DNA from 2 places in the Paenibacillus mucilaginosus 3016 genome. Region 1 is predicted to be linked to the other one. Evidence: a T-box and tRNA genes for the amino acid it is inferred to sense, from the RefSeq annotation. Region 1 holds a T-box; the other holds one or more tRNA genes.

Region 1 (6,711 bases):
TCGTGCTGCTTGTCGCGGCGGCGCTCGGGCGTGTGGTGCTCATTATTTTCGGGTTCATGACCGATGTCCAGTTCCGCTTCCGGATCGGCGGCCTGCTCCGCCGCAACCTGCTCAGCCACGTGCTGAAGGAACCGGGGGCCCGTGCGATCCCGACCTCCCCGGGTGAGGCGATCTCCTCGTTCCGGGACGATGTCGAGCAGGTGGAGGAGACGGTGAGCTGGTCGGTGGACGCGTTCGGCATGACGCTGTTCGCGGCGGTCTCCTGCTACATCCTGATCGGGATCAACGCTCAGATGACCTTGTGGGTATTCCTGCCGCTTGTCCTCGTGGTGACCGTCGCCCAGCTGTCCACGGCGATGCTCCAGAAGTACCGGGCCGCCAGCCGAGAGGCGACCAGCCAGGTGACCGGGGCGATCTCGGAGATGTTCAGCACCGTGCAGTCCATCCAGGTGGCCGGCGCCGAAGACCGGGTGATCCGCCGGTTCAAGGAGCTGGGGGAGCAGCGCAGGGAAGCGATGCTGAAGGACCGGCTGCTGAGCACGTCGCTCGAGTCGATCTTCAGCAATGCAGTGAACTTCGGCACAGGGCTGATCCTGATCCTTGCAGCGGATTCCATGCGGACCGGCACGTTCACTGTGGGCGATTTTGCCTTGTTTGTTTACTATTTGAATTTCGTGACGCAGTTTATCCAGAATTTCGGCAAGTTCATGACCTACTTCAAGCAGAGCACCGTTGCGCAGGAGCGGCTGCAGAGCCTGCTGCAGGGTGCCCCGGCCGAGCGGCTGACGGAGCATCATCCGCTGCTGCTTCGCGGGAACCTGCCGGAGCCGCAGGAAGCGGAGCGCAGGCCCGAGGACCGGCTGCAGCAGCTCAGCGTCGCAGGCCTGACCTACCGCTATCCCGAGACGGGGCGGGGGATCGAGGGCATCGACTTCGAGCTTGGCCGCGGCGCCTTCGTCGTGATTACCGGCCGTGTCGGCTCCGGCAAGACGACGCTCGTGCGGACGCTGCTCGGTCTGCTGCCGAAGCAGGCGGGAGAGATCCGGTGGAACGGGAAGCGGGTCGAGGACCCTTCCGAGTTCTTCATCCCGCCGCACAGCGCTTACACCCCGCAGATCCCGCGGCTTTACAGCGATACGCTCCAGAACAACATCCTGCTCGGGATGCGGGCGGACCCGGCCAGGGTTGGCCGCGCCGTACACGCGGCCGTGCTGGAGGAGGACCTTGAGCGGCTCGGTGCGGGAATGGAGACCGTCATCGGCCCGCGGGGTGTGAAGCTCTCCGGCGGGCAGGCCCAGCGGACGGCGGCCGCCCGAATGTTCGTGCGGGAGGCGGAGCTGCTCGTCTTCGACGATCTCTCCAGCGCTCTCGACGTCGACACGGAGAGCCGGCTGTGGGAACGGCTGGAGGAGCAGCGCTCCGGCGCCGCCTGCCTGGTCGTCTCGCACCGCAGGTCGGCCCTGGCCCGGGCGGACCGGATTCTCGTCCTGAAGGACGGCCGCGTCGAGGCCTCGGGACGGCTCGAGGAGCTGCTCGAGAGGAGCGAGGAGCTGCGCCGGCTGTGGTACCGCGGGGAAGAGTAAGGCGCCGCCGGCTTCCGCTAGCGTAGCGCAGACTGCACGATTTTTTGTATCCGTACGTGAACCGTGGTATTTCCCGGGGAAGCGCAGGAGTCGACAGGCTTCGGCACGAAGCGGCACCGCCCGGTCTCCCGGGCAAGGGGCTGCTTCCGGCCCTCGGTTTCAACTGGCAAGCCCTTCCGAGCCGACGGCCGGAAGGGCTTGTTTGTCGTTTGCTTCGCTGCCGGGCAGGGATCATACTCCCGTCAGGGGGTATAGAGCCTGTGCGCGGGGTCATGCAGCATGCTGCATGCTTAAGCCGTGAAGTTGAGCCTCCGTCAAGGGGGCGCGCGAGGTCTTCGTCATGCCGCGTTCGGGTCGGCAGTCTCGGCAAGCCGGCAGCCCGCTGTCCCAGGACCCGCGCCTTCTTACCGGCCGCAGCGGTACAGGAAGGCGTCCAGGGGCATCCTTGTCTGCAGCCCGGTGGCGAGATCCTTGACCTCAACCATGCCGGCCTCGTCCTCTTCCTCGCCGAGGACGAGGAGGTAGGAAGCCCCCGCCCGGACGGCCGTCTTCAGCGCTCCCTTCCAGCCGGCCGGCTCCAGCGGGGAATCGGCAGCCATGCCGGCGCGGCGCAGCGCATCCAGCACAGGCAGCACCCGCGGGCACGCCGCTTCGCTGAGGGGCACGACCCAGACATCGGGCCCCTGCGGGCCGGCATCCGGCAGGGCGCCGGTGTCCCGCAGGAGGAGCAGCGTCCTCTCGAGGCCGACGCCGAAGCCGGCGGCGTGCAGGGGCGGACCGCCGAGCTCCGCGTAGAGCGCATTGTAGCGCCCGCCCCCGGAGACGGCCGAACCGCCGTGCTGGATCTCGAATACGGTTCCCGTGTAATAATCGAGGCCCCGCACCAGCAGCGGGTCGCGCTCATACGGGAGGCCGAGCGAATCCAGGGCGGCGTCGACCCCGCCGGCGTGGCTGCGGCAGGGGGGACAGAGCGACGCCGAGAGCTGCGGGGCCTGCCCGAGCCGGCTCCGGCAGCCGGGCTGCTTGCAGTCGAGCGTGCGCAGCGGGTTCAGCTCGAGCCGCCGGAGGCAGTCGGTGCAGAGCGCTTCCGCATCCTGCCGCAGGTAAGACTGCAGCTTGGCGGCATAGTCCCGCCGGCAGTCCACGCAGCCCACGCTGCCGACGGAGACGGTAAGCCCGGTAACGCCGAGCTCCTCGTAGAAGCGCAGCGCCATGGCCATCAGCTCCGCATCGGCCAGGGGGGAGGCGGAGCCGACCGCCTCCACGCCGAACTGCGTGTGCTGCCGCAGCCTCCCCTGACCCGGCCGCTCATAGCGGAACATCGGGCCGATATAGTAGAGCTTCAGCGGCAGAGGGCCGCTGAAGAGCCGGCCCTGGATTATGGCCCGGGCTGTGCCGGCGGTTCCTTCCGGCCGCAGGGCCAGCTGCCGCCCGCCCCGGTCCGTTAAGGTATACATTTCCTTCTCCACGATGTCCGTCGCATCACCCACGCTGCGGCTGTACAGTTCCTCGTACTCCAGGAGGGGCGTGCGGATTTCCTTGGCATGATGCAGCCGCGCCACCTTTCTTGCAGCGTTTTCCATCCGGTGCCACAGGAAGCTCTCTTCGGGCAGCACGTCTGCCGTGCCGCGGGGGCGAATCCATTCTTTGGTCTTCAGTGCCTTTTCCCTCCTGGTGATAAGTATTGGCGTACAGCAGCTGACGGCTGGCGGCGGGCCGGGAGAACGCAAAAAAGCCCCATCCCTTACGGGACGAGGCTCGGCTCGCGGTACCACCCATGTTACACTGCACCCCGGTCTTCCGCAGAAGGGGAGCACAGCATCTCTCGACAGGGGTCACAACAACTAACCCCTCTTCCGCTGATAACGGTGGAAGTTTCCGGTGCCGCCTACTGGGCTGCCGCGCTGATTGCGCAGAGCGGGTTCGGGACACGGCTCAAGGGTGTGTTTCGGTCTCTTCATACGTCCGGTTCGCACCAGCCACCGGCTCTCTGCACGTACGGGGAAGCGACCTACTCTCCCTGTCAACGCCTGCATGCTATACAATAACAGCAGAGACTGGAATGAATTGGTTCATTCTGTCTCAATCTACCAAGGATTCTACAATGGGAAGCTTCCGGTTGTCAACTCTCGTTTCTGCGGCTGGGTGCCGGAACGGCAGCCGTCCTTCCGGCGTAATCTCAAAGCCCCCATCGACTCAGTGTCTCTGGGCGGGGAAGCTGAGCGTCTCCGAGACGGCCAGCACGTTCTCCTTCGAATCGAGCACTTTGATCTGTACGGCAAGCGTACCGGTTCCGCCGATCAGCTCCCGTGGAACGAGAGCCTGCAGGGTGGATTCGCTGCGCCAGGTGGTCGGCACGGCCTGCCCGTCGACGAAGACCGTGCAGCCGAGTCCGAAGCGGCCGCCTTCGAGGGTCAGCTGCAGGGGGCCGTGCCGTTCGCTGCGGGAGCCGCCCCCGGTGGTGATATCCTGCAGGCGCGGTTGGCCGTACCCCAGCTCGAAGGTTCCTTCGCTGCGCTGGGGGGCGAGGCGCTGGGCCTCGGCGAACTGCTCGGCCTGCCTGCGGGCGTATTCTCCCGCCAGGGCCGGGTCGATCCCGTACCGGGCATAGTGCTCCGCAGGCGGGAGGACAGGGAGCTTCTTCGAGAGCTCGCCCAGGTAGTCCGTATAGTCGCTGCCTTCCCGGCCGGCCATCTTCAGCACATGGGGACCGAGGAAGGAGGGGCTCATATGCAGCTTCTCCGCCTCTCCCCGGGGCAGGTAATTGTTCCAGATCACCAGCGGAACATGGTACATTTTCTCCAGGAAATCGGGATCGTCGGTTCCGGAGATGTACCCGGTATCCACGTAGGCGTTGTACTTCTCAAGGGAGGGCAGGTGGTCGCCGAAGAACACGATGATCGTCGGTTCCCTTACCGTGCTGTAGTGGCTGACGAGGCTCTGCAGCATGCGGTCTGCACCGGACATGCCCTGTGCGAGCGTCTCGGTCAGCCCGATCGTCTCGGCCGATACGCCGTCACCCTTGACGTCGATCGTATTACGCTTGAATTTGCCCGGGTAATAGTGATAATGGTTCTCCATCGTGTTGGCGAAAATAAAGTCCGGACCGTGGCTTCGTTCGCTCTCCTCTGTGATCCGACGGGCGACCGCGGCATCCCCCATATACGGCCCCACGAATTCGTCGGGGTTGAAGAACTCCAGGGGGATGAACCGGGAGAAGCCCAAGTACCGGTAGACATCGGTCGAGGTGAAGAACCACTGGTGGAACGGCGCGATCGCGGTCGCCTTGTAGCCTTGAGCCGACAAAATGGTGGCCAGCGACGGCGTGGGCTGCTTGATATACTGCTCGTACACAACGGAGTCCGGCGGAAAGAAACGGTAAGAGAGGCCGGTCAGCACTTCGAGCTCCACATTGGCCGTGCCGCCCCCGAACATGGGGGAGAGCATCGTTCCGTGCGGAAAGCTATTCTGCAGGGAGTGGAAAAACGGGATCGGATCCCGGCTGAACTGAAGTCCGGGCAGCTGGGTCGGGTCCCAGAACGCTTCACTCAGCACGATGATAATATTGGGCGGCTGCCTGAGCTCCTCGGGGGTGAGGGCTATCGGTTCGCTGAGATCGGGGGGAGGCCCCGGATCGCCCGGCTTGCTGTATTCGGACGCGCTGAAGGTCAGCACTAGGAGGAGGGTGGCGGCGGCTGCAGCCCACCGGAATAAACGCGCCATGGGATCAGTTCTCCTGTATTTTGTATGCGTTTGCGCAGCAGAAAAGTAACGTTATTATACCATGCCGGCCACCCGAGTGATACAGGCGGGACGATTTCGCAGAATTAAATTTATTTGATAAAGGCATGGGGATATGGGGTAAATATGTTTGACATTAACCAAACAAAAACATACTATGTCTATATATGATAAGGTTGAAGGAGAGGGTCCCGTATGAAGGAGCACCAGCCGTCCGAACTCCTGTGGTCCGCATCGCAGGAGGAATTGAAGAAAGGCTACCGGTTCGAGCCGGACAGCGGAGTCTACCGCTGCCTTGCCTGCAGTGCCCAATCCGAGCAGGGCATCATCTACCCTGCCGGGGAGGAGCGTCCGGGTCTGTACCTCGACGCAGGCCGGTGGATGAAGGAGCACATTGCATCGGCGCATGGCTCCATGATGCATTATTTGAGCAGTCTCGACAAGAAGTGGACCGGCCTCTCGGATCTGCAGCGCAGCCTGCTGCTCTTGTTCCACGAGGGCCACAGCGATGCGGAGATCGTCAAGAAGGTGGGGGGCGGCAGCGCTTCGACGATCCGCAATCACCGCTTCATGCTCCGGGAGAAGGAGAAGCAGGCCCGGCTGTTCCTGGCGATGATGGAGCTCCTGAGGGAGAGCAAGGAACAGGCGCCGAAGCCGTCCGGTGCAGCCGGGCAGGCGATCTCCCCGGACGAGGAGCTGCCCGAAGGGCTCGGCAAGCTGTTCCCCCAGGGGGCGCACGGTCCGCTGAAGCGCTGGCCCGGCAAGGAAAGCCTGCGCATCCGGATCGCGGGGCTGCTCGCCCAGCGGTTCGAGCCCCATAAGCGCTACACGGAGAAGGAAGTCAATGATGTGCTTGAACAAGCTTGGCCGGATTACGCCGTCCTGCGGCGCTACATGGTCGAATACGGCTTTATGGAGCGCAAAGACGACGGCAGTGCATATTGGCTGGCGGAAGAGAAAGATTCTACCGGCACGGAAGCGGCCGCAGAGGCTGACTCCGGAAGCGTGGGGGCCAAGCCGAGCCGCGAGAAGCGCAAGGAGCTCGTGCAGGCGTATCAGGAAACCGAGCGGCCGGCCGGTGTGTTCCGAGTGATCAACCGACGCACGGGCCGCATGCTCATCGGCTCTTCCCGCAATCTCGGGGGGATGAAGAACCGGATCTGGTTCCAGCTCGAGAGCGGCAGCCATCCGAGCAAGGAACTGCAGGAGGAGTTCCGGGCGTCGGACGGGGAGGGCATCGACTTCGAGGTGCTGGAGGAGCTTCCGCTGCGCGGGATCAATGCCGACGAGGCGGGCAAGCTGCTGGCCCAGCTGGAAGCCAAGTGGATGGACGAGCTGAAGCCCTATGGGGAGCGCGGCTATCACCCGGAACCGCGGGAGGGCGGCA
Region 2 (6,711 bases), 1.7 Mb from region 1:
CATCAGAGACACCGCGTCGCGCCCCTTCATGCCGGGAACGATACCAAGCGCTTCAGCACCGTAGGTGACCGACTCCAGCGGAGCCTCAAGCAGCTCTTCGATTGTCCGGACGCCTGTCGCCCGGGCCGCAATGATACCGCGCTCCTTCAGCTTCTCATTGAGCAGTCCGACATCCAGCGCGCCGCACATGATATACCCTTTATCCGTCGTGACCACGAGCAGCGTTGTCTTCGGCAGCTTCACCTCGATCGCGAGTGCAGTGCGTCCGTCCAGTTCGACCGGTTCCATACGCATCATGACCTTGTCTCCCCCTTTACGCCCGTATGCTTTCACTATATGTCAAGGGAGAGATCGTGGTTACGTGCCATTCGCCTGAGTCGCCGGGCAGCGCAGAACCCATTTCCAGCGACTTTCGGATCCACTCCTCCGTTGCCGGCTCGCTATGCTACTACTTACTATCCTCACATCTTTCTTAACAAAAAAGAGAGGCCTCTCCCGGCCTCCCCCTTCTTCCGGAGAGTCTCCCTCCGATCGCCTCCATATTACTTCGCGGCAGACCCAGCGCCTCGGCAGGCCAGGAACAGGCTGATCCAGCCGAACAAAAAGCCACCCCGCCGATCGGCGTAATTGCTCCAAGGATGCGCAGGTCCGTCAGCGCCATCACATACAGACTGCCTGAGAAAATAATAATCCCGGTCAGCATCGCCCAGCCCGCACGGCGCAGGTGTCCCGTCGCTGGAAGTACAGCGGACGCAAGGCCGATGACCGTCAAGGCCAGCGCATGAAACATATGATATTGAACGCCGGTCTGGTAATTGGCGAACATCGCCGCGCTGATATTCTCTTTCACCATATGGGCACCGAAGGCACCGATGGCCACCGCCAGGAACCCGCAGATCGCTCCGATTCGAATAAAGGTCCACTTCATGAACATCACCCCCGTTCTTAAGTCTACCGTATCCGGCCCACCCTGCGTCAAATGAACATTCCCTGCGTTTCCCCTCCTGCCAGCAGAGTTCACCGAAAGTTCATTCTCTATGCCTTTCCTTAACACAAAACAGCCCGGCAGCGGCACCTCCTAGGCGCTGCTGACCGGACTGCCCTTTTCATCTATACGGGACTTCCACTTGGAAACACATCCATCGTGTATCTTCAAACCTGTCCGATGTCGTGCTGTCCCACAATGAGGGTAACCGGCTCCAAGAAGACACGGGTACTGGTCGGGGTCGTCATCAGATCAATTTCCACATCAACCACCGTGTAGCGCTGATGCTTGCCTTCCCGCTTGTCCAGGACCACATCGAACTCTCTCAAGCCCAGCTGGTATGCGAGTACGGAAGAACCTACCGAGATCGCTGGGGCATCGAACTCCCCGCGGTTGAACAGCGTTTGCGTCAGAATTTCTTCATTCATATCCACAATCTTGACCTCTTGGCAGATGATGTATTTCATCATGCTCCTCCTCTGTCCGGGGATGCGTGTGTTGGCTATCTATCTTTTGTTACCCCGGGTACCCTGTTTTTATTCAACATTCCTCATAAAACTCCTGCTGCCCTATACCCGCAGACGAATATTTATCCTCTGCCGCGGCCCCTCACCCAAGCCTTCTGCAAAAATGTTTCCGCACCCCTGCCGGGCTGTCGCCAACCTCCGGGCTTCGTCATATGATGCATCATCCAAGGCGTGGGAGATGAATGACGTGAGCAAGGCAAAGAACAGCAAAGCCAAGAAGAATACTCCTGCCTCCTCCATCGACAAAACGCAGTTCATGATGAAGGTGGTCACCTCTGATGTGTGCGCGCGTTGCCGCAAGTGTGAACGAGGTTTGCGGTATCTTGAGAAGATGTCCCAGCCCGGAATGATCGGCAAAGGCGTGCCCTGCATCCTCACCAAAGGAAGAGCGTAGACTTAGCGCGTCCCTTTCCCCTTCCTTGCAGCATCTCCTTCTACCGGACCGTCCGGGATGTAGGAACAGGCCGACTGCTTCCGCCGGACCGGCCGCAAGACTCAGCCTTCCACACTGTGCGTACGGAAAGTGAGAAGGAAGGTAGTCCGCTTCGGTCCGGTGACACAGCCGATTTCCCCGCCGTTCTTCTGCATGATGGTTTTGCATACGGCAAGGCCGAGTCCGGTGCCCTCCTCCTTATCCGTCACGAAGGGTTCGAAGAGCTCGTCCAGGATGCGGGGATTTACCTCCGGCCCGTTATTGGCGATTTCAAGAATATAGCAGCCGGGTCTGCTGTAGCCGCAGATATGCATCTCCTTCTCATACTTGACTTCTTCCATGGCATCTAGACCATTGTTAATGACATTCGAGAGAACCTGCTGAACCGCTACCTTTTGTATGTACAGATCGGCATCGTCCTCCAGGTCGATGACGAGGTTGACGTTTTCGCTTAGGAATCTCGGGTTAAGCAGGGAAATGACCGAATCCAGCAGCTGCTTGGCCGTAAGCCGGATGACCGGCTCCTCAATGACGCGCTTCTTGGAAAAGCTGAGGAACCCGGTGATCTGCATATTAATGTTCTCAAATTCGTTTTCCACTACACTTAAATATCGAATTGTTTTATCTGAGCTTTCCTGGGCGGACAAGCTTTCCCGAATGAGCTTCAAGAAGCCTTTGATGGAGGTGAGCGGGTTACGGATCTCATGCGCCATGCTTGCCGCCATCTTCCCGATCAGGCTGAGCCTGTCGTCATGGAGCTGGGTCAGTGCGCGTTCCTTGTCCTTTAGCCTGGAACTGGTCCGTTCTATGTAATGGGAGCACACCATTTCTTGAATATACTCAATCCGCCTGATGATAACAGCCAGGAACGGAATAGGATTAGGAATTTCCGGCTCCACCTTGCTCTCCAGCACATCGAACACGGCCGCCCTCCAATAGGCAGTGCTTCGGAAGATGTGATGCAGCGGCAGCCCCCGGTCAACCAGGTTACGCGACCATAGAGGCACTCTCTCGTTCAACTCATGCGTTTCGACAGGAATGTGAAGATCGACCGTAAAGTCGAAATAATATTCCGCCTGTCTCCGCAGCTCCTCTGAACCGTAAAAATCGGGGAATGCTTCAGTCAACAGCGAATACCAGCGTGTAATGATCTCATCCCTGCTGCTTTTGATCACTTGCAGTTCCTTGTCAAATTCCGCCATACTGCCTCCACCCTGCGTCAATTATACTGACAGACGCTGCTGTCTCATCACCTATTATCCTATTACTATTAAAATATCATATTCTATTTGCCGAACAAAGCCTGTATTCGAAAATACTCCAAAATCGTCGGATACTGGAAAAAAAATTCATGGACATGCCGCAGCAGGTTTGACTCCTCCCAGCCCTTCCCCCCATTCGCATGCTGCCATTTCACCAACGCGCACATCTCCCAGAGCGCGTAAAGCCGCATGGCGATGCTGGACCACCCGTATTCAGCGGCCATACTGCGCCGCTGTCCTTCATGGTACACACCGCGGCTTATCCCGAGCCATTTCTTTGTTGTCATTCATAAGCATAGGCGCCGGCCATTGGTTCACCCATCCCTTTGGGCCAAGAGGGAGTGTAAAACAAAAAGAGCCCATTCGCATGGACTCTTTCTTGTACTTCATTATCGGGATGACACGATTTGAACATGCGACCCCCTGGTCCCAAACCAGGTGCTCTACCAAGCTGAGCTACATCCCGTCAAGCGTTCCCTGAGAGATTCGAACTCCCGACCTTTTGATTCGTAGTCAAACGCTCTATCCAGCTGAGCTAAGGGAACATAAAGGCTAAGGCACCACCCAGATTCGAACTGGGGATAAAGCTTTTGCAGAGCTCTGCCTTACCACTTGGCTATGGCGCCTTATTAAGTAAAAATGGAGCGGAAGACGGGAATCGAACCCGCGACCCTCGCCTTGGCAAGGCGATGCTCTACCGCTGAGCCACTTCCGCAAAGATGGTGCGGTCGAGAGGACTCGAACCTCCACGGCTGTTACACCACTAGAACCTGAATCTAGCGCGTCTGCCAATTCCGCCACGACCGCATATAAAATTAGATGGTGCGGTTGAGAGGACTCGAACCTCCACGAGCTTACGCCCACTACCCCCTCAAGATAGCGTGTCTGCCATTCCACCACAACCGCATATAAAGTTAAAAAAGTGAGCCATGTAGGACTCGAACCTACGACACCCTGATTAAAAGTCAGGTGCTCTACCGACTGAGCTAATGGCTCATACCAAATGGCTGGGGATCTAGGATTCGAACCTAGGCATGACGGAGTCAAAGTCCGTTGCCTTACCGCTTGGCTAATCCCCAATAGGTTAAAAAATGGGGCGGTCGAAGGGAATTGAACCCTCGAATGCCGGATCCACAAACCGGTGCGTTAACCACTTCGCCACGACCGCCAAAAATTAAAACCGAACCGATGTAAAAGAAGAATGGCGGAGCCGACGGGATTCGAACCCGCGGTCTCCTGCGTGACAGGCAGGCATGTTAGGCCTCTACACCACGGCTCCACACAAAGAAATTGGTTGCGGGGGCAGGATTTGAACCTGCGGCCTTCGGGTTATGAGCCCGACGAGCTACCGGGCTGCTCCACCCCGCGTCAGTGATAAAGAACTATTTATGGTGGAGGCTGACGGGATCGAACCGCCGACCCTCTGCTTGTAAGGCAGATGCTCTCCCAGCTGAGCTAAGCCTCCATAATGGCTCCCCGAACAGGACTCGAACCTGTGACAACTCGATTAACAGTCGAGTGCTCTACCAACTGAGCTATCAGGGAATACTACAGAAAAGAAAGTGGTGGAGGCTGATGGATTCGAACCACCGAACTCGATGAGAGCAGATTTACAGTCTGCCGTGTTTAGCCACTTCACTAAGCCTCCGAAAAAACTATGGTGCCGCCGAGAGGACTTGAACCCCCAACCTACTGATTACAAGTCAGTTGCTCTACCAATTGAGCTACAGCGGCATAAGTGGTGGAGGCTGACGGGATCGAACCGCCGACCCTCTGCTTGTAAGGCAGATGCTCTCCCAGCTGAGCTAAGCCTCCATGGGAACTGACCCGTAGGGGATTCGAACCCCTGTTACCTCCGTGAAAGGGAGGTGTCTTAACCCCTTGACCAACGGGCCATACTAGATAAAGATCATGGTGGAGCCAAGCGGGATCGAACCGCTGACCTCCTGCTTGCAAGGCAGGCGCTCTCCCAGCTGAGCTATGGCCCCATGCGATTATAAAGTTATATGGTGGGCCCTAGTGGACTCGAACCACCGACCTCACCCTTATCAGGGGTGCGCTCTAACCAGCTGAGCTAAGGGCCCTTATGAAGTCTCATTGATACCTTTTCCCCACTTAAACGGGACCGCTTGGCGACGTTCTACTCTCCCAGGACCCTGCGGTCCAAGTACCATCGACGCTGGAAGGCTTAACGTTCGTGTTCGGGATGGGTACGCGTGGTTCCCTTCCGCCATCATCACCAAACGGTTGTTCAAGGCTTGTACCTTGAAAACTGGAAACGAAACTGCTAGCTGAAAACCTAACATCTATATTACTGCCACCGCTTCCTTGCAGAAGCTTGTGGATAAGCCCTCGACCGATTAGTATTCGTCAGCTCCACGCGTTGCCGCGCTTCCACCCCGAACCTATCAACCTCGTCGTCTACAAGGGGTCTTACATACTGGGAAATCTCATCTTGAGGGGGGCTTCACGCTTAGATGCTTTCAGCGCTTATCCCGTCCGTACTTGGCTATCCAGCCGTGCTCCTGGCGGAACAACTGGTACACCAGCGGTACGTCCATCCCGGTCCTCTCGTACTAAGGACAGCTCCTCTCAAATTTCCTGCGCCCGCGACAGATAGGGACCGAACTGTCTCACGACGTTCTGAACCCAGCTCGCGTACCGCTTTAATGGGCGAACAGCCCAACCCTTGGGACCTACTTCAGCCCCAGGATGCGATGAGCCGACATCGAGGTGCCAAACCTCCCCGTCGATGTGGACTCTTGGGGGAGATAAGCCTGTTATCCCCAGGGTAGCTTTTATCCGTTGAGCGATGGCCCTTCCATTCGGTACCACCGGATCACTAAGCCCGACTTTCGTCCCTGCTCGACCTGTTTGTCTCGCAGTCAAGCTCCCTTATGCCTTTGCACTCTTCGAATGATTTCCAACCATTCTGAGGGAACCTTGGGGCGCCTCCGTTACGCTTTAGGAGGCGACCGCCCCAGTCAAACTGCCCACCTGACACTGTCCCCGTACCGGATCACGGTACCAGGTTAGAACTCCGATACGATCAGGGTGGTATCCCAACGGCGCCTCCACCCAAGCTGGCGCTCAGGCTTCTCAGGCTCCCACCTATCCTGTACAGATCGTACCAAAGTCCAATATCAAGCTGCAGTAAAGCTCCATGGGGTCTTTCCGTCTTGTCGCGGGTAACCTGCATCTTCACAGGTATTAAAATTTCACCGGATCTCTCGTCGAGACAGCGCCCAAGTCGTTACGCCATTCGTGCGGGTCAGAATTTACCTGACAAGGAATTTCGCTACCTTAGGACCGTTATAGTTACGGCCGCCGTTTACTGGGGCTTCGGTTCACAGCTTCGGATTGCTCCTAACCGCTCCCCTTAACCTTCCAGCACCGGGCAGGCGTCAGCCCGTATACTTCGCCTTGCGGCTTCGCACAGACCTGTGTTTTTGCTAAACAGTCGCTTGGGCCTTTTCACTGCGGCCCCCTCGGGCTATTCACCCT

Evidence for each region. A T-box is a leader RNA that pairs with one kind of tRNA and senses whether it is charged. The one in region 1 lies ahead of hisS (histidine--tRNA ligase), so its partner is inferred to be a tRNA-His.
Region 2: it encodes a tRNA-His, which carries the amino acid that the T-box ahead of hisS (histidine--tRNA ligase) is inferred to sense. The anticodon was not compared.

What each region holds. Positions count from the first base shown of each region.
Region 1 covers NC_016935.1:3,265,422-3,272,132, forward strand. Annotated here, with positions in the region: gene PM3016_RS14000 (ABC transporter ATP-binding protein) at 1-1,583, shown strand, start outside; gene hisS (histidine--tRNA ligase) at 1,988-3,313, opposite strand; T-box leader at 3,328-3,619, opposite strand; gene PM3016_RS14010 (LTA synthase family protein) at 3,780-5,306, opposite strand; gene PM3016_RS14015 (DUF2087 domain-containing protein) at 5,520-6,711, shown strand, end outside.
Region 2 covers NC_016935.1:1,598,765-1,605,475, reverse strand. Annotated here, with positions in the region: gene PM3016_RS07230 (YunC family protein) at 1-297, opposite strand, end outside; gene PM3016_RS07225 (DUF423 domain-containing protein) at 473-928, opposite strand; gene PM3016_RS07220 (hypothetical protein) at 1,153-1,455, opposite strand; gene PM3016_RS07215 (hypothetical protein) at 1,691-1,906, shown strand; gene PM3016_RS07210 (sensor histidine kinase) at 2,008-3,147, opposite strand; tRNA gene PM3016_RS07200 (tRNA-Pro) at 3,600-3,673, opposite strand; tRNA gene PM3016_RS07195 (tRNA-Arg) at 3,679-3,752, opposite strand; tRNA gene PM3016_RS07190 (tRNA-Cys) at 3,763-3,833, opposite strand; tRNA gene PM3016_RS07185 (tRNA-Gly) at 3,848-3,922, opposite strand; tRNA gene PM3016_RS07180 (tRNA-Leu) at 3,928-4,014, opposite strand; tRNA gene PM3016_RS07175 (tRNA-Leu) at 4,028-4,113, opposite strand; tRNA gene PM3016_RS07170 (tRNA-Lys) at 4,131-4,203, opposite strand; tRNA gene PM3016_RS07165 (tRNA-Gln) at 4,212-4,286, opposite strand; tRNA gene PM3016_RS07160 (tRNA-His) at 4,300-4,375, opposite strand; tRNA gene PM3016_RS07155 (tRNA-Asp) at 4,410-4,486, opposite strand; tRNA gene PM3016_RS07150 (tRNA-Met) at 4,499-4,575, opposite strand; tRNA gene PM3016_RS07145 (tRNA-Val) at 4,597-4,672, opposite strand; tRNA gene PM3016_RS07140 (tRNA-Asn) at 4,677-4,752, opposite strand; tRNA gene PM3016_RS07135 (tRNA-Tyr) at 4,771-4,855, opposite strand; tRNA gene PM3016_RS07130 (tRNA-Thr) at 4,866-4,941, opposite strand; tRNA gene PM3016_RS07125 (tRNA-Val) at 4,947-5,022, opposite strand; tRNA gene PM3016_RS07120 (tRNA-Glu) at 5,031-5,102, opposite strand; tRNA gene PM3016_RS07115 (tRNA-Ala) at 5,120-5,195, opposite strand; tRNA gene PM3016_RS07110 (tRNA-Ile) at 5,215-5,291, opposite strand; rRNA gene rrf (5S ribosomal RNA) at 5,335-5,451, opposite strand; rRNA gene PM3016_RS07100 (23S ribosomal RNA) at 5,548-6,711, opposite strand, start outside.